DNA from 3 places in the Clostridium sp. CTA-5 genome. Region 1 is predicted to be linked to each of the others. Evidence: riboswitches for the same ligand, from Rfam matches in the RefSeq annotation. Region 1 holds a riboswitch; each other region holds the start of a gene.

Evidence for each region. Region 1 has a riboswitch for lysine ahead of ACYUET_RS04500 (amino acid permease). Riboswitches for the same ligand answer to the same signal wherever they lie in the genome.
Region 2: linked by a shared signal. The riboswitch ahead of lysA (diaminopimelate decarboxylase) and the one ahead of ACYUET_RS04500 (amino acid permease) in region 1 are both predicted to bind lysine.
Region 3: linked by a shared signal. The riboswitch ahead of dapA (4-hydroxy-tetrahydrodipicolinate synthase) and the one ahead of ACYUET_RS04500 (amino acid permease) in region 1 are both predicted to bind lysine.

What each region holds. Positions count from the first base shown of each region.
Region 1 covers NZ_BAAAAT010000001.1:967,740-976,241, reverse strand. Annotated here, with positions in the region: gene ACYUET_RS04505 (leucine-rich repeat domain-containing protein) at 1-1,249, shown strand, start outside; gene ACYUET_RS04500 (amino acid permease) at 1,393-2,883, opposite strand; lysine riboswitch at 3,098-3,273, opposite strand; gene ACYUET_RS04495 (alpha-amylase family glycosyl hydrolase) at 3,558-4,847, shown strand; gene ACYUET_RS04490 (hypothetical protein) at 4,918-5,511, opposite strand; gene ACYUET_RS04485 (ABC transporter permease) at 5,896-6,537, shown strand; gene ACYUET_RS04480 (glycine betaine ABC transporter substrate-binding protein) at 6,537-7,445, shown strand; gene ACYUET_RS04475 (ATP-binding cassette domain-containing protein) at 7,466-8,197, shown strand; gene ACYUET_RS04470 (flagellar motor protein MotB) at 8,279-8,502, opposite strand, start outside.
Region 2 covers NZ_BAAAAT010000002.1:626,202-634,703, reverse strand. Annotated here, with positions in the region: gene ACYUET_RS07850 (hydrolase) at 415-1,089, shown strand; lysine riboswitch at 1,350-1,518, shown strand; gene lysA (diaminopimelate decarboxylase) at 1,727-3,019, shown strand; gene lepB (signal peptidase I) at 4,004-4,534, shown strand; gene lepB (signal peptidase I) at 4,960-5,547, shown strand; gene ACYUET_RS07830 (DUF3006 domain-containing protein) at 5,728-5,946, shown strand; gene ftsH (ATP-dependent zinc metalloprotease FtsH) at 6,022-8,136, shown strand; gene ACYUET_RS07820 (HelD family protein) at 8,167-8,502, shown strand, end outside.
Region 3 covers NZ_BAAAAT010000014.1:66,316-74,817, reverse strand. Annotated here, with positions in the region: gene ACYUET_RS17655 (glycoside hydrolase family 31 protein) at 95-2,458, shown strand; gene ACYUET_RS17650 (TIGR01906 family membrane protein) at 2,914-3,600, shown strand; gene ACYUET_RS17645 (MBL fold metallo-hydrolase) at 3,764-4,567, opposite strand; lysine riboswitch at 4,826-4,992, shown strand; gene dapA (4-hydroxy-tetrahydrodipicolinate synthase) at 5,109-5,975, shown strand; gene ACYUET_RS17635 (SulP family inorganic anion transporter) at 6,693-8,363, shown strand.

The DNA.
Region 1 (8,502 bases):
TACTAAATTAACTAATATTAAAATTCCAAGTAATATGTCATATGTAGGAACAGGTGCTTTTGAAAGAGTCCCATTAACTGATGCTGAAACAAATTCAGATGGATTGATAATTACAAATGGTATTTTAGTAAGTGGTGTAAATGCGTCTGGTAATGTAAAAATACCAGAAAGTGTAACAACTATAAAAGATGGAGCATTTTCAGGTTGTAAAAATATAAAGAATGTTAAAATCCCATCAAGTGTAAAAAGTATAGGAAGAGCTGCATTTAGTGGTTGTAAAAATTTAACTAGTGTTGATATTGAAGATGGTATAACAAAGATAGAATTAGGTACTTTTGATCAATGTATCAATCTAAAAAGCATAAAAATACCTTCAAGCGTAACTAATATAGATTATGGTTTTGATGGATGTGTATCATTAAATGAGATAGAATTTTCATCAAATTTAACTGATATAAGTTATGGTGTCTTTAGATCTACTCCTTGGATTGAAGATCATATGAATTCAGATGGATTAGTAATTATAGATGATGTTTTAGTATATGCTAGAGGAAATATAAAAGAGGCAATCATTCCAGATGGTGTAACTGCTATTGCAAAAAAAGCTTTTAATGCTTGTTTTGATTTAAATAAGGTTGAGATTCCATCAAGTGTAAAAAGAATAGGGGAGAGCGCATTTGAATCTTGTACTAATATTCGCAAAGTTGAAATTCCTGGAAGCGTAAAAAGTATTGGGAAAAATGCTTTTCCTGGAGGGACAACTTTAACAGGGGATGGAGCTAAGGTTAAACCAGATGAAAGTACTAGTGAAACCTCTACAGATTCTGGAAAAATACAACAGATACCGACTTCAACAGTAAAACAGGGATGGCATCAAGAAGGAGAAAATTGGTATTGGCTTTGGAGTGATGGAACTAAGAGAAATGGATGGCTTGAAGAAAATGGACAATGGTATTATTTTTACGGAAATGGTCAGATGGCTACAGGATTTATAAATCTTAATGGAGCTATTTATTATCTGAACCCAGTTTCAAATGGTTATAAAGGAGCTATGTTAACAGGCTGGCAAAGAATAAATGGGTATTGGTATTATTTTAATCCATTATCAGATGGCTATAAAGGAATAATGAAAAGAGGATGGATTAATGAAGGCGGAAATTGGTATTATCTTTATTATGATGGTACAATGGCCAGCAATACAACAATAAATGGTTATTATGTTAATTCAAGTGGAGCATGGGTTCAATAATTTTATAGAAAAACTTTTATAGCTATGTTTTAAGTTAATGTTGGTAGTATAAAGTTCATTAACATTTGAATTTACTTTAAAAAGGCTGAAAACTAGATTTCATCTAATTTTCAGCCTTCTCTTATTAATTATATTATTTTTTACTAATTTAATTCAGCTGATTGAAAATTATCAAATTTAACTTCATCTAAATCAGTAGTATTATCATTATTATCTTCAGAGAAATTTAAATCAACATCATCTAAAGGAATAATTTTAGTTTTATGCTTTATTTTATAACCTATATAAAGTACAAGGAATAGTGGAATTCCTATATAAGATGCAATTAAACCATACCAATCAATTCCTTCAGGTTTTATACATGAATATCCTTGACCTAACATTATAATTATACACATTATTAATGCAAGTATTGGTCCAAATGGATACAATATAGCTTTGTATTTTAAATCTTTTAAATTTTTACCTTGATGAATAAATGCTTTTCTAAATCTATAGTGACATACAGCTATACCCACCCAAGCTACAAATCCAGCAAGACCAGATGCAGCAACTAACCAAACATAAACTGTACTTTCTGCAAATATACCAGTTAAAAAGCAAGCAGAAGCAACTAGAGTAGTTAAAATTACAGCATTTATAGGTACTCCTCTTTTATTAGTTTTAGAGAAAATCTTAGGAGCCATACCTTCTTTAGCCATTGAAAAAAGCATTCTACTTGATGCATACATACCAGAGTTACCAGCAGATAATACAGAAGTTAATATAATTGCATTCATTAATGAAGCAGCACCTGCTATACCAGCTTTTTCAAACACCATTGTAAATGGACTTGTTTCAACACCTGCTTTAGTAAAAGGAATTATAGCACCTAAAACAATTATTGTTCCTAAATAAAATATTAATATTCTCCAAAATATTGAATGTATAGCCTTTGGTATAGTTTTTTCGGGATTTTCACTTTCACCAGCAGCAACGCCTATAAGCTCAGTTCCTTGAAATGAAAAACCTGCAATTAAGAATATAGAAAATATAGACTTAACCCCTCCATGGAATGGCCCATCAGCTAAAAAATAATTGTGAAAACCAGTTTCTTCTCCACCCATTATACCTAAAATCATTAAAATACCAATTGCTAAAAATACAAGAACAGTAACTACTTTAATTCCAGCAAACCAGTATTCTGATTCACCATATGCTCTTGATGACAAAATATTTAAACCAACTATTATTGCTAAAAATAATATACTCCAGAATAGGGCATTTACATTTGGAAACCAATATTTCATAATTAAAGAACCTGCAACCATTTCAGCTGCTATTGTTATAGCCCAGTTATACCAATAGTTCCAACCAAGTGCAAATCCAAGTGCTGGATCAATAAATCTATTAGCATATGAACTGAAAGAACCAGATGTTGGCATATAAGTTGCCATTTCTCCTAAGCTAGTTATTAGAAAGTACACCATAATACTTACTAATGCATAAGCTAGAAGCGCTCCTCCAGGACCTGCTTGATGTAAGGTATCACCCATTGCTAGGAATATACCAGTACCAATAGAACCTCCTATAGCTATCATGTTTAAGTGTCGTGCTTTTAAACTTCTTTTTAATTCGTGATTTTCTTGACTCATTTTATTTATCCTCCTTATGGTTTTAAATTTCCATAAGTAAGTAACTAAGATAATATTAAAGGTTGATACATTCAAAGGAAACTATAAACAAAAAAGCTTGTCTATTAGACTTTGAATGTAAATTAAAACAATAAAAAAATGCCATGAGAGCACACTCATGACACAAATACGAATTTGTTATATTAAACCAATATAACAAATAACGTAAATTTCCATTGAAAATAGCTCTCCACAAAAGAATTTGTGACAGTCTTATATATATTTTATATAAGACCAGTAAATAGTATTAAAGCAATTTAACTATTTACTTCGGCGAAAGTTCCTTTCGTATTACTTCATTGAGCTTACCTCCATAATACTACTATTAAATTTCGCACCTCTATCTCAGTTATCTACTTGTTAGTTTATACCGTAATTATGGAGTAAAATTATAAATAAGTCAATACAAAATAAAAAAATATTTTTAAAATTTAATTTTTTTATATAAATATAATATATTGTTAATTTAAATTGTGATTAATTACTTTAATAATTATTAAATTTAAGTTAACAATAATAATTTAATATAGCAGACTTAATTATCAAAATTGTATTATTATTTTTCAAAATAGAGCAAGAAATATATTAGATAAGATTCTATTATAGTATTAAGAGGTAATTAAGGGGGAATTTATATGGCAGTTAATACAAATATTAATTTAAGAAATCAAATAATTTATTGTGTTTATGTACGAAATCATAGTGAAGAAGGGACATTCAAAGGTGTTCAAAAAGACTTAAAACGTATTAAAGAATTAGGAACAGATATTATATGGTTTATGCCTATTCATCCAATTGGTGTAGAGGGGAAAAAAGGTTCATTAGGTTGTCCGTATTCTATAAAAGATTACAGGAATGTTAATGATGAATATGGTATAATAGATGATTTTAAAGAGTTGGTTAATGAAATACATAGCCTTGATATGAAATGTATAATAGATGTTGTCTACAATCATACTTCTCTTGATTCATGGCTTGTTAAAAATCATATTGAATATTTTTATAAGAAAGCTGATGGAAACTTAGGAAATAAAGTTGGAGACTGGGAGGATGTAATAGATCTTGATTATAATAATAAGGAATTATGGAATTATCAAATAGATACTCTTAAAATGTGGGCAGAAATAGTAGATGGATTTAGATGTGATGTAGCCTCTTTAGTTCCAATTGAATTTTGGGAAAAGGCTAGAAAAGAGATAAATTCACTTCATCCAGAATGCATATGGTTATCGGAAACAGTAGAGCCTGGATATATAAAGTTAAATAGAAAACAAGGATTTGTAGGGCATTCAGATAGTGAAATATATAAAGCATTTGATATTACTTATGATTATGACATACTTAGTTTTTTTAATAAGTATATTGATGGTAAAATTAGTTTAAGTGATTATATTAATATACTTAATTTTCAAGATTGCATTTATCCAGTTAATTATATTAAATTAAGATTTTTAGAAAATCATGATCAACCTAGAATTAAGAGTAGACTTAAAGATGAAGAAGAATTAAAGAACTTAACAGCATTTTTATATTTTCAAAAGGGAACAACTCTTATTTATGCAGGTCAAGAAAAAGAAAATGTTATTAGACCAAATTTATTTGAGATTGATAAGGTTAATTGGAATACAGGATATGATATTTCAGAATTAATGAAATGCCTTTATAAGATAAAAAAAGATCGAATTTTTATAGTGGGAGATTACACCTTAGAATGTGACAATGATTCAGATATTATTATCGGAAAATATGAAACGGAGGATGAAAAGGTTATTGGAATATTTAGCATAAGAGGAAACAAAGCTGATATACCAGTTGAACTTAATAACGGAAAATATTTAAATTTAATTGATAATTCTGAGTTAGAAGTAAATGAGGGGAAAATTAGAGTATCAGGAAAACCGATAATTATTAAATTGTTTAAATAAAAGTTATATTTTATATTAGAAACAATTATTTATAGATACAATTTTAAAAAATATATTTTTGAGATTGTATCTATTTTTTTATCCTAAAATTTCTATAATAACATATTACAGAAGTTATAAAAGCAGATAAACTTTTTACCATAAGATCTGACATTGTATCTTCAAATCCTCCACCAAGCATATCAATTTTAAATAGATAAGTGCCTGAAAACTCGAATATTTCCCACAAAGTACCTAAAGCAATTGAAAAAGTGAATGCTAATATTACAGCCAAAATACCAAATCTTCTCTGTGTAACATTGTTGTCTTTTACAATAATTCCTTTTATTAAATGTAATGCTATAATAACTCCATATATTCCAAATACAGAATGGAGAAATACATCCCACCACCATAGCATAACGTAGAATTTTTTAATTTCTCCAAAGTATAGTGATAGAAAAATAAATAATAAAGCTATTATATTAAAACTAGAAGGTAAGACTATATTTTTTACATTAGCAATATGAGTAATAGCAAAAGGAAGTATTATACATATAATTGCTAGGATAGATAAAAGTAAATTATTCCATTGCTTTGATAAAATATTTGAAGTAGCTGTAATTATTAATACTAATTCAAATAATAGTGCTATTCCAATAGTTATTTTATTTTTATTAATCATAGAAATCCAATCCTTTCTAGAAATCTATTTATTAAAGGCTAAATAGATTTATATAAGAATTTTGTTGTTTTTATATATTTTTAGTAGATGTTGATATTTAAAAATATACTCTGATGTTTATTTATATCTTAACCTTTTTATATAAAAAATATAAATATATTTAAAGATATCTAGAAATAATGTAATTTAAATATAAAGCAAAAAAGAATAAATTATAGTAAATTAAATTATTATTAAATTAAGTATATTAATTCTTTAAAAGTAATTTAAGAGAATTTTTTCATTTTATAAGAATAATATAGTAAAAAAACTTTATTTAGATTAGTTATATTTATGATTAACATAAAAGATAACTCATAATTAAGAGAAATTTTGGAGGGTTAAATGATTAGAGAAGTATTTCAGTTATATATTTCTAGATGGGATTTTTTCCTAAAGTTAATAATTGAACACTTAAAAATTTCAGGAATTTCAATACTAATAGCAGGAATAATAGGATTAATATTAGGAGTTTTAATTAGTGAGTATAAAAAGACATCTCCATTTATTCTTGGTATAACAAGTTTTATTTATACAATTCCATCAATATCACTTCTTGGTTTTTTAATTCCTTTTTCAGGGATTGGAAATACAACAGCTATAATAGCACTTACAATATATGCATTGTTACCTATGGTTAGAAATACATATGCAGGTATAGAAAATATAGACTATTCAATAATTGAATCAGCTAAAGGGATGGGAAGTACACCTTTTGAAATAGTATATAAAGTTAAACTTCCTTTGGCTACTACAGCAATTTTATCAGGACTTAGAAATATGGTAGTTATGACAATTGCACTTGCAGGTATTGCTTCTTTTATTGGAGCAGGTGGACTTGGTGTTGCTATTTATAGAGGAATAACTACTAATAATACTTCTATGACAATTGCGGGAAGTTTATTAATAGCCTTATTAGCATTAATAGCTGATTTTATTATTGGAAGTATCGAAAAAATAATTAAAAGGAGATGGAAGTTAATATAATGAAAAATTTAAAAAAACATTATAAAAAGTTTTCTGTATTGATAGTATTTATTTTGGCAATTTCAATGTTAGGGTGCTCAAATAAAAGTTCAACTATTAAGATAGCTACTAAGCCAATGACTGAACAATTTATTTTAGGAGAGATGTTAGCATTACTTATTGAGAATAATACTGACTTAAAGGTGCAAATAATTAAGGGAGTAGGTGGAGGAACAAGTAATATACATCCTGCTATTGTAAAAGGTGACTTTGACCTTTATCCAGAATATACGGGGACTGGTTGGAGTTTTGTACTAAAAGAACAGGGAATTCCAGATGATAAAACATTATATAAAAATCTTACAGAAAAATATGAGAGTAAATATAATTTAAACTGGATAGGATTATATGGATTTAATAATACTTATGGATTGGTAGTAAGAAGAGATATTGCAGAAAAATATAATATCAATACTTATTCTGATCTTGTAGAATATGCACAAGATCTTACGTTTGGATCAGAGTATGATTTCTATGAAAGAGAAGACGGGTATGATGCATTATGTTCTACTTATGGATTAAAATTTAAAAAGTCATGTGATATGGATATTGGTCTTAAATATAAGTCTATAAATTCTAAGGAAATAGATGTAATGAATGTATTTACAACAGATGGACAGCTTGCTAATTCTGATGTTGTGATACTTAAAGATGATAAAGACTTCTATAACACATATTATTGTGGAACTGTTGTACGTAAAGATATACTTAAAAAACATCCTGAACTAGAAGAGGTTTTAATGAAAATGGAAAACATTTTAACTGATAAAGAAATGGCACAATTAAATAACAAAGTAGATTCAGAAGGAATTGGAGAAAGAGACGTTGCCAAAGAATTTTTAATTAGTAAGGGACTATTAAAACAATAATATCAAAGGGAGAAGGATTTATGGAAAATCAAGAGGCTATACAACTTGAAAGTGTTTTAAAGAGATATGGTAATAATCTAATATTAAATAATTTTAATTTAAATATAAATAAAGGTGAATTTTTAACTATAATAGGTAGTTCAGGTTGTGGTAAGACGACAGTATTAAAACTTATAAATGGATTACTTACACCAGATAGTGGTAAAGTCTATGTAAATGGAGAAGATATTTCACATGTAAATCAAATTCAATTAAGAAGAAAGATTGGTTATGTTATTCAAGGAGTGGGATTATTTCCACATATGAATATAAGAAAAAATATATCTTATGTACCTAATTTAATAAAGAAAGATAATAAAAGCAAAATATTATCTAAAGTTAAAAGTTTAATAAGAGTTGTTGGTTTAAGTGAAGAGATGTTAGAACGATACCCAAGTGAACTTTCAGGTGGACAGCGCCAGAGAGTCGGTATTGCAAGGGCTTTGGCAGCTTCACCAGATATATTACTTATGGATGAACCATTTGGAGCGGTCGACGAAATAACCCGAAAATTATTGCAGGAAGAAATATTACGTATCTACAATGAACTTAATGTGACAATTGTATTTATTACTCATGATATTAAAGAAGCATTAAAGCTTGGAACTAGAGTACTTGTGATGGATAAGGGTAGAACAATACAAATTGGTACTCCTCAGGAAATAAAGGAGAATCCTAAAACAGATTTTGTAAGAGAACTAATTAGTGCATAGAAAAAAATCTTTTAATTATATCTTAAACTAAAAAAGCTGAAAACTAGACAAAGTCTAGTTTTCAGCTTTTTTAATAATATTTTATTGTTTATTTTCTGCTGTTTTTGCTGGATACTTACGTCCTACAAAAATTTCTACTCTTCGATTTTTGGCTTTACCGTCCTCAGTAGAATTATCAAACTTAGGTTTTTGATCTGCATAAGCCTCAATTGATATTTTATCTTGAGTAATTCCTCCTGAACTAACCATAAAATTCATTACATTTATAGCACGTATTGCACTTAAATCCCAATTAGAACGGAAAT
Region 2 (8,502 bases), on a different contig from region 1:
CTGTGGACAAAATCTGTGGATAATGTGGAAAACTAAATAAAAAAATTTCTTTAAGAAAATATATTTAAAGGAGTATAATATATTTGTATAATTGTTTTAGTATAGATTTTAATTTAATGGTTTAAGTAAATAATCAATATTTTAAAAAGTTTATGATTATATATGTTCTAATTAAGTTATACATTTATAACTTTTTATTTATTTTTATAATAAAGTTACATTTGTTATAAAAATATTTTAGTTAGAATCATATCAAAAATTTTCTATATAAGTTCCTATTTATAATAATTTAATATTTGTAATTATAATAAGATTTATATAAATAAATTTGATTGAAACTTAGATAATATTATATTTTTAATTTAGATACTTATTATATTTTTAATAATGTTTAGTAATAGGGGGAATATATGTATGGCAGCAAAAGAGTCAAAACTTGTTCCAGAGATAAAGGGAACACTAAGAAATCATGTAGTTGAAGTTCCAGCGGTAATAAGAGACTGTGGTGGAATTAAGATCTTTGGTAAAAGAATAAAATCTCTATTATTTAGTACTGATGTTGCAGTAATCAGAAATACAAATGCAGATGCAATTATTGCTGTATATCCATTTACACCTCAACCATTAATTACACAAGCACTTGTTATGGCAGCGGATGTACCGGTTTTTTGTGGAGTTGGAGGTGGAATAACTCAAGGGAAAAGAGTTATAAATTTAGCAATGGATGCAGAATTTAAAGGTGCTATGGGCGTTGTTGTTAATGCACCAACATCTAATGAAGTAGTAAGAAAAATAAGAGCAACAATTGATATACCAGTTGTTGTAACTGTTGTATCTGAAGATGAAGATATAGCAGAGCGAATAGAGGCTGGAGCAACGATACTAAATGTTTCAGGAGGGAAAAACACAGCAAAAATAGTTAGAAATATAAGAGCAAAGTATCCTGAATTTCCAATAATGGCAACAGGAGGACCAACAACTGAATCTGTTAAAGAAACTATAGCAGCAGGTGCAAATGCAATAACATATACACCACCATCATCTGCAAGTATAATGGGAGATTTGATGGATAAATACAGAAATGAATAAAATATAAATATCCTTTTTAAAATATAAAGAATGAATATATAAGACACATTAAAAAATAACAACTAGTATATTGGGAGATGATATTTTCTTTATGTGTATAAATATTGGAAATTGTTTAACATTTGTTAATTATTAAAGGGGATATGTTTTTAAAATTAATTAATTCATAAACTTTGGGGAATTATGTTAAAAAATATTGAATTAAATAAAAAATATGATATCATATTTTTAATAGTTGAATAAAATGGTAATATAACAAAGCCTAGGGTAGAGGAGCCGTAATAATTATTATCTATAAGGAGTTGGCAGATAATGATTTATAGAAAAAGGTATTATGGCCGAAGAAATATTCTTTATGCGAAAGTTTATTTCTGGGTATGTATAGAATATGTACATAACTGTCACTTGATGTGGGGAGCTACAAGGTATAATAGTTGCACTAATATTTCAATATGAATAATGTAGAGTGCTTTAATTAAGTATAAAAATATAATTCATAATGTTTTATAAGCATTAAAACTTTAGCAATAAGCAATGAGCAATAAAGTACTATTAGCCAAAACTCCACATGTCGCAGATTAGATATTTCTATCTGTGACATTTGTTTTTTAGCAAATAATTATTGGAGGTAGATAAAATGAAATTATTTGGAACTATGAAAGTTGAAGATAATGAATTAGTGGTTGGGGGCGTTAAAACTACTGAATTGGTTAAAGAATATGGTACACCACTATATGTAATGGATGAAAAATTAATCAGAGAATATTGTAGTGATTATTACAAATATTTTAAATGTAATGAAAATGGAAATAGAGTAGCTTATGCGGGGAAAGCTTTTTTAACGCTTGAGATGTGTAGAATAATAAAAGAAGAAGGATTATATCTAGATGTTGTATCAGGAGGAGAATTGTTTACTGCATATAAAGCAGATTTTCCATTAGAGAAAGTTATGTTTCATGGAAATAATAAAACTTTAGATGAAATTGAATTGGGTGTTAAACTTGGGGTTGGAAGATTTGTTGTAGATAATTATTATGAAATGGATGCTTTAAATAAATTTGCAGGTCAGCAAAAAAAAATTCAAAATATATTTTTAAGAATAACACCAGGTATTGAAGCACATACACATGACTATATAAAAACTGGTCAAGTGGATTCGAAATTTGGATTTGCACCCGTTGGCAATATGATTGAAGATGCGATAAATAGGGCGCTAGAGCTACCTAATATAAATTTAATTGGACTTCATTGTCATATAGGTTCTCAAATATTTGAACTTAAACCTTATGAGGATGCAGTCGAGATTATGATGGATTTAATAAAAAAATTTGAACAAAATACTGGATATTTAATAAAAGAACTGGATTTAGGAGGAGGTTTTGGTATATACTATAGTGGAGAGGATAAACCAAGAACAACTAGAGAGTATTGTGAGACAATAATAAATAAAGTTGATGAGGTTTGTTCGAGAACAGGTCAAGCAAGACCATGTTTAATTATAGAACCAGGCAGAAGTATTGTTGGAAATTCTGGAATTACTTTATATACAGTAGGTTCAATTAAAAATATTGAAGGTATAAGAAAGTATGTATCAGTAGATGGAGGAATGACTGATAATATAAGACCAGCTCTTTATAATGCAGAGTATGAATGCATGTTAGCAAATAAGGTTGAGGATGATTCTAAAGAGATAGTTACTATTTCAGGTAAGTGCTGTGAATCAGGAGATATATTTTTAGAACACGTAAATCTTCCTAAAGCTAAAGCAAATGATATTTTAGCAATGATGACTACAGGTGCATATGGATATTCAATGTCTAGCAATTATAATAAAGTGCCTAGATTAGCTGTAGTTATGGTTAGAGATGGAAAAATAAAACTTGTCTGTAAAAGAGAAACTTATGAAGATGTAATAAGAAATGAAATTTAATTTATTATATTTTCATAAAATTAAAAAGCTTTTTATTAATATTCTTTCCCAAGATATAATATATAAAAGAGAAATGTGTACCGAATTTATATTTGGTACACATTTCTTTTTAGTGCATTTTATATTGTATTCAAATTTTAGTCTATGTTTTAAATGGATGTTTGTATTTAAATATAGTTATTAATTTTTGTTAAACATTGTCTTCAATTAATAAGCACAACTTGGTATAACAAATATTTATTAAAAACATAATACTAAGATAAATTGTTACACTAATAATGTTAGATTAAAGTATATAAGTTTCAATAAAGTTTGTTCATTAAGTCACAATCAAAAAATAACAAGTCCATTTGCTAACCTATTTTCCATCATAGAAAGCTCGACTCGCATACGCTCGTTGAGTAAGGATTCACACAAAATGATAGATTGCACTGTGTAAAAGTTCTGCTAATCAAATATAAAATTTGGAGCATCACTTTTGGTTCTCTGCTCATTGTCAAATTGACCTAATAGGCTTGTTATGAAGGCAATTAGTTTCCTTATCTAATGTATTAACTTAATTAGAACATATATATTAATATTTTAAGAAAGAACTATATTAAAAATATAATAAGGTAAACTTATAATGTAATAAGTTTGTTATAAATCATTAATGTTTCAACATAAAAAATTATGATATACTTAATTGAGATTATAAATTTTATTGGCTTACTACAATTTATAATATGTAAATTTACTATTAAAGTATAAGATAAATACTTTTGTAAGCATCTTTTTTATAAGTTAAATTTATTTTAGTCATATGAAAAAAATAATAATTCAAAGGTGTGTCGTATATTTTACTTTAGACAAGGAAACAAATTTAGTTAATAATTAGCTATTAATTAAATTATTTATCCAATAAACAAGAGAAAATATACAGGTGTATTAGTCTATTATTTTTTGAATGTGTCTTAAGGATACAATTAGAAAGGTGGAGACGATATGGAGGAGAGTAATAATAAAAAAGGGATTATAAGAGAATGGGGTCCAACAATATTAGCAGCAGTTATTATAGGATTATCATTATGGAAATTTGCAATTTATAGTGTTTGGATTACTAGTGGATCTATGATTCCCACATTAGAAGTAAAAGATAGACTTATTGCAACAAGAGTTCATAGTCCTCAAAATTTAAAAAGAGGAGATATTATAATCTTTCAGTCAGATGAGTTAGAAGCAACTTTAATAAAGAGGCTTATAGGACTTCCAGGTGACCATATAGAGATAAAAAATGGAGTTGTTACTCTAAATGGAGAAATTTTAGATGAAAGTTATGTTAAAAATAATGACTATAGTAATGATGGAGATGGAGTTTTTGATGTTCCAGAAGATAAGTATTTCTTTTTAGGTGATAATAGACCTAGATCAGAAGATTCTAGATATTGGGAAAATCCATATATAGATGCAGAAAAAATACAAGGAAAAGCTAAAGTGAAAATATATCCATTTAGTGATTTTGAAATGTATAAATAAATAATAAAATGATAATTAATTATAAATATAACTAAAAAATTAAAAAGTGCAAATTATAATAAATGTCATATATATAAGTTACAATAAAATTTGTTTATTAATATAAATCTTAGAATATTAATAAATGATATGACTTACAATTATAGTGAGGAATTTATATAAAAAATTTATAATATATGATTCTAATTAGATATTGTTACTTAAAGTTATAATTTTATATAAAAATTATATAAAAGTATTAACTTAATTAGAATATTAATTAAAGTAATCTAGTTTTAAAATTGAGTAAGAAATCTATACAATATTTATTAATTATAAAATATTAATTTAGAAGATATATTAATATTATTTTAAACAAAGTGTAAAGTTTTACGTATAAAGTATGAATATAAATTAAATATAAGCTCGTTAAGGAGAAGAATTTGATGTTAGAAAAAGATGGTAATATGGATAAGTTAGAAAATAATGAAGTAGAAGAAAAAAAATCTAAACTCAAAATGAAAGGAAACTTTTTTAATGAATGGATAGTACCGATATTTGCAGCAGTAGCTATTGCTTTTTTAATCAACAAATTTTTAGTTTATAATGTATATATTCCAAGTGAATCAATGGTTCCTACATTAAATATTGGAGATAAGTTATTTGTAAGTAGAATATATAATTTAGATAAAATTAAAAGAGGAGATATAATTGTATTTTACTCTGATGAGCTACATGAGACAGTAATAAAAAGAGCAATAGGATTACCAGGAGATCATATAGAAGTAAAAGATGGAATTATCAGTGTGAACGGAGAAGAATTAAAAGAAGATTATGTTAAAAATAAGGATTACAGTAGTGAAACTAATGGTACATTTGATGTTCCTGAGGGAAAATACTTCTTTTTAGGAGATAATAGACCACGTTCAAATGATGCTAGAAGATGGATTAATCCTTACATAGATAGTTCGGATATAAAAGGAAAAGCTGAAGTTAAATTTTGGCCATTAAAAGATTTTGAAATGTTAAAATAAATTAATATATAAATAATTAGTAAATCTTATACATTGATTAAGGCAATTTAATTAATGTATAAGAATTTTATACTATATTTTAGAGTATTAATACACAATATAACTTAAAATATATATTTGTAATAATATAATGGTATAATGTTTGAAAACGGGAATTTTATATTAGGAAAGGATATAAATATGGTTGATAAATATATAGTAGATAGAATTGAAGAAAACTATGCAGTGGTTGAAAATCATGAGGGTGATATGTTAGAAGTATTAATTTCACAAATTGAAAATATTCCCAAAGAAGGGGATGTCCTAGTTAAAAAAGAAAATATGTTTATTATAGACTATGAGGAAACAAAGAATAGAAGAGATAAAATAAACAATATGATGAAAAATATGTGGAAGTAATCTTTTAAGGTACATTTTTGAATAATTATTTTTAAGTGCCTTAGAGACACAGTTTGATAGGAAGGATGAGATTATATGCAACGTGATAATAAAAAGAAGAAAAATGGATATACCACTATGATTATATATTTCTTACTAGTATTTATGTTTATAAGTGCAGCTAATTATGTAAGAGAGGCAGCTACTACAAAACAAATTTCATATAATGAATTTTATGAAATGATTGATAATAAGGAAGTTGCTAAGGTGGTTATAACAAATGATAAGTTAACAATAACACCTGTAGATGATAGTAAATTTAAGGGGAAGACTTTATATACAGCTAATATTAAAGATGAAGATTTAATAAGCAAATTAAAAAATGCAGATCCTAAAATAGATTTTACAGGAGCATATTCAAAGCAAAACCCTATTTTGGATTTTGCTCTTAGTTGGATATTACCAATGGCTTTATTCTTCTTTATTTGGAAATTTTTATTTTCTAAAATGGGAGCAGGCGGAGGCATGGGTGGCGGTATCATGGGTATCGGCAAAAACAACGCTAAAGTTTATGTGGAGAATGAAATTGGTGTAACATTTGATGATGTTGCAGGTCAAGAAGAAGCAAAAGAATCACTAAAAGAAGTTATAGACTTTTTAAATTGTCCTAAAAGATATACAGCAATAGGTGCTAAATTGCCTAAGGGTGTTTTACTTGTAGGACCTCCAGGAACAGGTAAAACTCTTATAGCAAAAGCAGTTGCAGGAGAAGCTAAAGTGCCATTTTTCTCACTTTCAGGTTCAAGCTTTGTTGAGATGTTTGTTGGAGTTGGAGCTTCAAGAGTTAGAGAATTATTTAAAGATGCAGAAGCTAAGGCACCTTGTATTGTATTCATAGATGAAATAGATGCGATTGGTAAGAGTAGAGATAATCAAATGCAAAGTAATGATGAAAGAGAACAAACATTAAATCAATTACTTGCTGAAATGGATGGTTTTGATTCTTCAAAGGGAATTGTTATTCTTGGAGCAACTAATAGACCAGAAATTTTAGATAAAGCATTACTTAGACCAGGTAGATTTGATAGAAGAGTTATAGTTGATAGACCGGATTTTAAAGGTAGAGATGCTATTCTTAGAGTTCATGCTAAAAATGTTAATCTTGGAGAAGATGTTGATCTTGATGAGATTGCAAAGGGAACTCCAGGAGCTGTAGGAGCAGATCTTGCCAATATAGTTAATGAAGCAGCATTAAGAGCAGTAAGAAATAGAAGAAAAGTTGTACTTCAAGAGGATTTAAGAGATGCTGTTGAGGTTATAATTGCAGGTAAAGAAAAGAAAGATAGAATTTTATCTAAGAAGGAAAAAGAATTGGTTGCATTCCATGAAGTAGGTCATGCATTAGTTGCCGCTTTACTTGAAGGAACTGATCCAGTTCATAAGATAACAATAGTTCCTAGAACTATGGGAGCACTAGGATATACTATGCAACTTCCAGAAGAAGAAAAATATTTAATTTCTAGAGAAGACTTAATGAATCAAATCACAGTTATGTTAGGTGGAAGATCGGCAGAAGAAGAAGTATTTAATGTGGTATCAACAGGAGCATCGAATGATATTGAAAGAGCAACTGCATCAGCTAGGAGTATGATTTCAGTATATGGTATGAGCGATAGATTTGATATGATGGCGCTTGAATCAGTTCAAAATAGATATTTAGACGGAAGAGCTGTAAGAAATTGTAGTGAAGAAACTTCAACTGTTTTAGATGAAGAAACATTAAAAATAATAAGGGCAGCACATCAAAAAGCTAGACAAATCCTTAGAGAAAATAGAGATTTATTAGATAAAATATCTAATATACTTTTAGATAAAGAAACTCTTTTTGGGGATGAATTTATGGACATTGTTTATGAAAAATATCCTGAGATGAAAGAAGAGAAAGATAAAAAAGATAGAGAAAAGAAATTAAAGGATGAAGAACAAAAAGAGCTTCAAAGAAAGAGAAGAGAAGAAGAAGACAAGATAAGAAAAGAAAATGAAGAAATAGATAGAATTGAAAATGAAAGATTGAAGAAAGAACAAGATGAAAAAGAAAAACGTGAGTTCTTAAAAGCAATAGGGGTAAAGGTAGAAAATGGCTCAAAATTAGATACTATTATTGATGATGCTGTTAATGACTTAAAAGATAAAGAAGATAAAGATAAATAGTTAATTTAACATGTGGAGGAGAAAATTATTTTGAATCAAGAAATAAATTTTTTAACAGAGCAAAATAAGTTAGACGAAGTTCAAAAGATTTTAAGTCAAGAAATACTTAAATATCTAGAAAGAAGAAAGGGTGTAGCAAAATACATTCTTGATGCTAGAAAAAAGTTTGTTGAAGAATATAAAGATGATGAAGATCAAATTATTGATTACTTCGATCACGAAAATTACGTTAAGGAAGAAGCTTACAAGACTATAGATAAAAGATTAAGTGAATTTACAGCATTAAAGGAATCACCTTACTTTGGAAAAGTAACTTTCATGGAAGAAGAAAACCTTCCGGAGGAACTATATATAGGGAGATACGGA
Region 3 (8,502 bases), on a different contig from region 1:
AAAATCATACAACATAATAGTTACATAAGTAGATATAATGTTATTGTAAGATTAAAATAATATAAATTCAAGTATAATATCAGGAGGTTAAGATATGTTTGGTAAAATTGTTTCATATGTGAAAGATAGAAACAAATTAAATATAGAATTTGAAAATAGAAGAGGTATTATAGAAATAATAACTAAAGATATAGTAAATGTTTTTTCTCCATTTAAGTATAAAGATCATTTTTCTAGAGCGATAGAAAATCTTGAAATAAAAGAATGTGATTACAATGTAAAAAAAGAAGAAGAGTTTTTAGAGGTATCTACTGGAAGCTTAATAATTAGAGTATATGACGATTTTAAAGTAGATTTTTATAATAAAAATTTAGAATTATTATGTTCTGATTACAAAGCAGAAAGAAAACCTTTTCTAAGACGTGGGGAAAGTCAATTATCAGCCTTAGAAGGTCATAAACTTGTAGATTCTAATAATAATTTTAAAATACAAGTTGTAAAAAAACTTAATGGTGATGAAAAGTTTTATGGACTTGGAGATAAAACAGGTTATTTAAATAAAAGAGGATATGAATACGAAATGTGGAATACAGATGACCCTACTCCACATGTAGAATCATTTAAATCATTATATAAATCCATTCCATTTTTTATAACTTTAACAGGAAATAATACATTTGGTATATTCTTTGATAATAATTTTAAAACATATTTTGATATGGGAAAAGAAAATGAAGATTATTATTATTTTGCTTCAGATGATGGAAATTTAGATTATTATTTTATAAATGGAGACAATATGTGTGATGTTGTTAATGGATACACATATTTAACAGGAAAAACACCATTACCACAAATGTGGACATTAGGATATCAACAATCAAGATGGTCTTACTATCCAGAAAGTAGAATTAAAGAATTAGAAAAAAACTTTAGGGAAAATGATATACCATGTGATGCTATACATCTAGATATTGATTATATGGATAATTATAAGGTATTTACATGGGATAATAAAAAATTTAATAATCCTAATAAATTTTTATCTGATCTTAAAGATAATGGATTTAAGATAGTGACAATAATAGATCCTGGTGTGAAAAAAGAAAAAGGTTATAACATATATGATGAAGGTATGAAAAACAAATATTTTGCGACAGATAAAGATGATGTAACTTATGTAAACAAAGTATGGCCAGGAGATGCAGTGTACCCTGATTTTTCAAATAGTGAAGTAAGAAAGTGGTGGGCTAATAATCAAAAAATAATGATGGATACTGGAGTAAGTGGTATATGGAATGATATGAATGAACCAGCAAGCTTTAATGGTCCTTTACCAGATGATGTTCAGTTTAATAACGAAGGGCGTGGAGGGGACCATAGAGAAGTTCATAATGTATATGGTCATTTAATGAGTAAAGCTACTTATGAAGGTATAAAGGAGTATACAAAGAAACGTCCATTTGTAATAACAAGAGCATGTTATGCAGGATCACAAAAATATTCTACAGTGTGGACAGGCGATAACCAAAGTTTTTGGGAACATTTAAGAATGTCAATTCCTATGTTATGTAATTTAGGACTTAGTGGATTAAGTTTTGCTGGTGTAGATGTAGGTGGTTTTAGTTTTGATTGTACAAAGGAATTATTATCTAGATGGGTTCAAGTAGGATGTTTTTCAACTTTATTTAGAAATCATTCTGCCTTATCTACAAGAGATCAAGAACCTTGGGCATTTGAGCAAGAAACATTAGATATTAATAGAAAATATATAAAATTAAGATATAAATTAATTCCTTATTTATATGATCTTTTATGGCAAGGGGAAACTACTGGTTTACCTGTTATGAGACCTCTAGTATTACATTATAGTAATGATGAGAATGTATATGAGATAAATGATCAATTTTTAGTTGGAGAAAATATATTAGTGTCTCCTGTTGTTGAACAAGGTAAAAGAGTAAAAGCAGTATATTTACCAGAAGGTACATGGATAGATTATTGGACTAAAGAAGAAATAGAAGGACAAAAATTAATATTGAGAGAAGCACCGTTAGATTTATGTCCTATATATATTAAAAAGGGAAGTATTATTCCTAATTATCCAGAACAAAATTATATTGGGGAAAAGGATATTAAAGAATTAACACTTGATATATATCCTGGAAATGGAAAGTATACACATTACTTAGATGATGCAGAAAGTTTTGCATACAAACAAGGTGAATATAACTTATATAGCTTTAATATGAGTGAAAATAATAATGAAGTAGATATAGAAATAAAATTTCCACATTTAAAATATAAAAAGAAATATGATAATTTTAAGATAGTTATTAATTCTGAAAATATATCACAAGTTAAATTTAATAATATTAGTGTAAATTATGAGAAATGTGGTAAACAAATTATTATATTATTACCAGTAGTAGAAGGTATATTAAAAATATATAAGTAACAATAAAGTTTGTTCATTAATATAAAGCAAATTAAAATGATAGTTTGAGATTACTATACTATATTAACATTGACTTAAAAGATACCGTAGTATTTTAGTTTAAATATATAATTTTTATTAAAATGTAACTGAAAAAACAGTTGATTTAAATTATTTCTAATTTAAATCAACTGTTTTTTTATTTTTTAAAGATAATTCTAAGGATAAATTATATTAAAATATAAATTTGTAGTGTTAATTTATTGATGTTTAAATAAATTAAATTAATTCATAATAAAATTAGATGCATTTTAAAAATTATTTATTTTAAATATCTATTAAATAAATTGCTTAATAGATTATAATTATAATAATAAAATTAATTTTCATATAAAAGTTATGTTTTAAAATTTTATTTATAATAGAATATAAACATTTATTAAAAATATAATATATAAAATATAGGAGAAAAAAGAATGAATAATAAACCTCAAAGCAATAAATATAAAAATTTTAAATTTATTATTAATAATATATTAGGAATATTTAATTCATTGTTTATCATTGCATTATCAGTAGTTATTACATTAAATTTAACTCCTATTTATAGAATAGTAATTAATAAATATAGGTTATCTGAGAAAAATGGAATAATGCCAGAAGAGATTATGAATGATTATAGAGGATTAATTAATTATTTGCAGAATCCATTTATTAAAAAATTAGAATTTCATAATTTTTCTATGAGTACTCAAGGAGAAGTTCACTTTCAAGATGTAAAAAGAATATTTTTATTGATTTATATTTACATGTTTATATTTATTATAATATTAATTTTATATTTCTTTTTAAAAAATAGAAGAGATAAATTTATATGTCAGGAGTTTATAAATAAATATAAAATCTTAAATATTAGTGCAAATTATTTAATTATATTTTTTATATTATTAATCACAGCAATTTTAGTAGATTTTAAAAAGTATTTTACTTTGTTTCATAGAATATTTTTTAGAAATGACTATTGGTTATTTGATCCAAGGTTAGATCCAATTATTAATGTTTTACCAGAAGAATTTTTTATGATTTTAGGAATAATTATTTTGAGTTTGATAATTTTACAAGTTATTTATATCAAAATTTCTTATTATAAAAATAAATATTAATATTCTAATAAGAGTGAGTTTATATAAAAATTTATTATTATATAAACTTTATCAAATTTATAGTACCGTGTAGAAAACATATTTTTATATTCATAAAATAAAGAGTTCTAAGTAATAGATAAATTCTAACTGTATCTATATACTTAGAACATTTTTATTATGCTTATAACTCAATAACTTCTAGATCATTAGGAACATGAATTATACCATTAAATTCTTCTTTACCTTCTTTAGTATAGAGTTCCTTTCTTTTTTCTAAATTTTTATCTTCGGTATGATATAAAATTATAGATTTTACATTTAAAATATTAGCATTTTTACAAGCATCTTTAACAGTAGCATGATGTTTTTCATATGGTTTAAATATATCTTTTTGAGAATATAAACAAAATGCTTCATGGAACAAATAGTCTACATTTTCACAATATATTTTTAGATTTTCTCTAAAAGGTTCATCACCTAAAAAAGTTAAACTCTTATTATTTAATAAAGTAGTTTTAAACCCAAATTGTAGTTGTTTAGTGCTATTTATATCAAAAAAAGTTGTTTTTCTTCCTAAGATTTCAAACTTACAGTTATTTTCAATTTCAATAAATATAATTCTATCATCAAATAATTTTAAGAATTTTTTTTGAAGCACAAAAGAACATATTGCTTTAATTGCAGTAATAGAAGTTTTATGACAATAAATATTAAAACTTCCAGTGTATTTATCATTTAATATTCCTTGAGCTACAGAACGGATTACCCATATGCTTCCTAGGATATGATCATTATGATTATGTGATATAAACATATTATGTATTTGATTAATTGATATATTTGCTTTTTCAAGATTTGATAATATTGTATTTCCACCACCTGCATCGACAAGAAAATGCTCATTATTATTTGATAGAGTAAAACAAGTATTATAACATTTCGTTACCATAGCAGATCCAGTACCAAGTATATTTAAATTTTCCATTTTTATCTCCTTTAATCATTTATAGAGGGCTATTTCAGAAAATTTATTATGAATTTGAAAGATTTTTGTTTGTTTACTATAATAAATACATTATCTTAAAATATATTATATTTATTTTGAAATAGTCCTTTATGTATTGAAATTAAGTATATTATAAAATTTATAATTCATAAGGACAAGCCTAAACATATAAATCTTATTGTAAGTACTTTACAATTTTATAAGTAAATGATACAATAGATAAAAATAAATACGAAGACCTATGGTAGAGGAGCTAATTATAAATAGTACTTATTAGGAGTTGGCAAGCGTTGATTAATAAGGAAAGGTATAATGGCCGAAGAAATATGTTATGCAAAAATTTATTTCTGGGTATACATAAAATATATGTATAACTGTCACGGAAGTGGAGTGCTACAAGGATTTTATCAGATATTATTAATATAATATCTTTATAAGCTTTAGCAAAAATGAACTCTACCCGTTGTAGTTATAACTACAACGGTTTTTCTTATGTAAAAATTAGTTAGGGGGATTAATAATGAAAATTCAAGGAATAATAGTTCCACTTATAACACCATTTAAAGATGGTATGGTAGATTTCAAATCATATGAAAATTTAGTAAATCATTATGTAAATGAAGGGGTAGATGGAATCATACCACTAGGAACTACAGGAGAAAGTCCAACAATATCAAATGAGGAATATGAAGAAATATTAGCTAAAACAATGGAATATAATAATGGTAGGGTAAAAGTTTATACTGGTTTAGGTGGAAATAATACTATTGAAGTAATTAAAAAGTTAAAGATAGCTGAAAGCAATAAAGTAGATGGAATACTATCTGTATCACCTTATTATTCAAGACCTAATCAAAGAGGCATTTATGAACATTTTAAAAAAATATCTGAATCAACAGATTTAAATATTATAATATATAATATTCCTTATAGAACAGGTTCTAATATTGAAAATGATACTATATTTAAATTAGCAGAACTAGAAAATATAGTAGGTATAAAAGATTGTTCAGGGAGTATGAAACAAACGTCAGAATTAATTTTAAATGCACCAAATGATTTTTCGGTATTAACTGGCGAGGATGCTCTTTTTTATACAACACTTGCGCTTGGTGGTCATGGAGGTATTTTAGCTTCAGCTAGTTTAAGAACTAGAGATTTTATTAAAGTATATAATTATATAAAAGAAAATGATCACCAATCAGCGCTTAAAATATGGAAGGAGTTGGATAGTTTTATTCCAATGTTATTTGAGCAACCAAATCCTACACCATTAAAATATTGTTTAAAGAAAAAAGGATTAATTGAAAGTGATGAAGTAAGATTACCACTTACAAATATAACAAAAGAATTAGAAAAAAAATTAGAAAATATGTTATTATTATAAATAACTTATTTATATATGGGGCAAAATAAAATGCAATAGTAAAAGCAATAAGAAATAAGGGCTATTTCGGATAGATAAAATTAAAAAGAATTATTAAATTCTTTTTAATTTTATCTTTTTTATTTTTTTAGAATTTATAATACAGCCAAATTTGTGAATAACTTTAGGAGCATAATAAAATTTATAGTTCCAAGAAGTTAAATTTTATTATGTTTTAGTGTAAAAAAACTATCTACGAAGTGGGTACTCTTGATTCCTATTTTTTAGTTAATAAGGATCTATAAGATTAAAGAGATTTAAATGATGTGTAAAATCTATTATAGCTTATATAAATTATGTTTAAATATATAAAAATTTATTTAAATTATAATTTATTTTTTATATAATTTTCTTTTTGTTATTTATAGTGTAATTTAATTGAATTTAAGTATTATAATGTTTTATTTATAAAACATTATATAAAATATAAAATTTTTGACGATTAAAACTTTTAGGAGTAATATATAATGGGTTAAATTCGCACATATGAAATAAAGTAATGTACTAATAAGGATGAAAACCCTTTATATAGAGAATTTATACTATAATATTATACTTAGATTAAAATATATTTAATTAAATAATAAGAATATTTATATTGTTTAATTAATAATGAGTTGAATAAAAAATTAGTGTATTATTTTTTTTCATATGTAACAAAAAAGGAGTTGTTAAGAAATGATGCCTAAACTATTTAAAATGATTAAAGGTAAAGAAATTACTAAACAACAATTATTAAAAGATATTATATCAGGAATTATTGTTGCAATAATAGCATTACCTTTATCTATAGCATTAGCAATATCGTCGGGAGTTTCACCAGAAAAAGGACTTATAACAGCAATTTTTGCTGGATTTATAATTTCTTTTTTAGGAGGAAGTAAAGTACAAATTGGGGGTCCAACAGGAGCATTCGTAATAATAATATATTCAATTATTCAGCAATATGGATTAAATGGATTAATTACGGCTTCAATAATGGCAGGTATTATGTTAGTTATAATGGGACTTTTAAAATTTGGATCATTAATTAAGTACATACCTCAAACAATAACAGTAGGTTTTACAAGTGGTATAGCAATAACATTATTATCAACGCAAGTTAAAGATTTTTTTGGATTAAAGATTGATAAGGTACCAGCAGAATTTGTTCCTAAATGGCAAAGTTATATTTCTAATATGAACACATTAAGTATATGGACACTAGTTATAGGGATTATTTGTGTGTTAATCATAGTTTTTTGGCCAAAGGTTAATAAAACTATACCAGGTTCATTGATTGCATTAATTGTTGCTACCTTAATGGTGAAATTTTTGAATTTACCAGTAGAAACTATAGGTGATAGATTCCAACAATTATCATCAGCTATTCCAATGCCTGTTATGCCTAGCATAAGTATAAGTACTATAAATCAATTATTTGCACCAGCTATGACTATAGCTATTTTAGCAGGTTTAGAATCGTTATTATCAGCAGTTGTTGCAGATGGAATGATCGGTGATACACATGATTCAAATATGGAATTAGTGGCACAAGGATTAGGAAATATAGTTTCAGGATTATTTGGAGGTATACCTGCAACAGGAGCAATAGCTAGAACAGCAGCTAATGTAAAGAATGGTGGTAAGAGTCCAATATCAGGAATGGTGCATGCTATAACATTGTTAATTATAATGTTAGCTTTAATGCCAATTGCAAAGTTAATACCAATGACATCATTAGCAGCAATATTAGCAATTGTATCTTATAATATGAGCGAATGGAGAACATTTAAATCATTATTAAAAGCACCTAAAAGTGATTTATTGGTATTATTAGTTACTTTCTTTTGTACTATAATCTTTGATTTAGTAGTTGCGATTGGTTTTGGAATGATTATGACAATGTTCTTATTTATGAAAAGAGTCTCTGAAACTACAGCAATTAGAGATTTAGTAGATGAAAAAGTATTTGATGATGATGTATTAGATATGTTAAGAAAGTCAGATGGTAAAATTTCAGTATATCAAGTAGATGGACCTTTATTTTTTGGAATAGTACAAGATTTTTTAATAAAAGTAAATTCAGTAAAACCATCAACAGAAGTACTTATACTAGATATGAGACATAGTTATGCAATAGATGCATCTGCAATAAATGCATTGAAACAAATAGTTGGTTATTGTAAAAAACAAAAAATAAAACTTTTAATAACCCATGTACAAGAACAACCAATGCATGTTTTGGGTAATATGGGAATTGCAGATATTATTGGAGAAGAAAATATATATGAAACTAAAAGAGAAGCTATAGAAATATCAAGTAGTTACATAACTAAAATAAGAAATTTTATGAATGATGCTTCATAAAATAAAAAACATATTAATAATAATCTTAAGATAATATTTTTAGGAAGATATTAATACATATTTAAAATATAGATAAATAATATAAAGTTGATTCAAAATAATTAATTTATAATTTTGAATCAACTTTTTTATATTAATG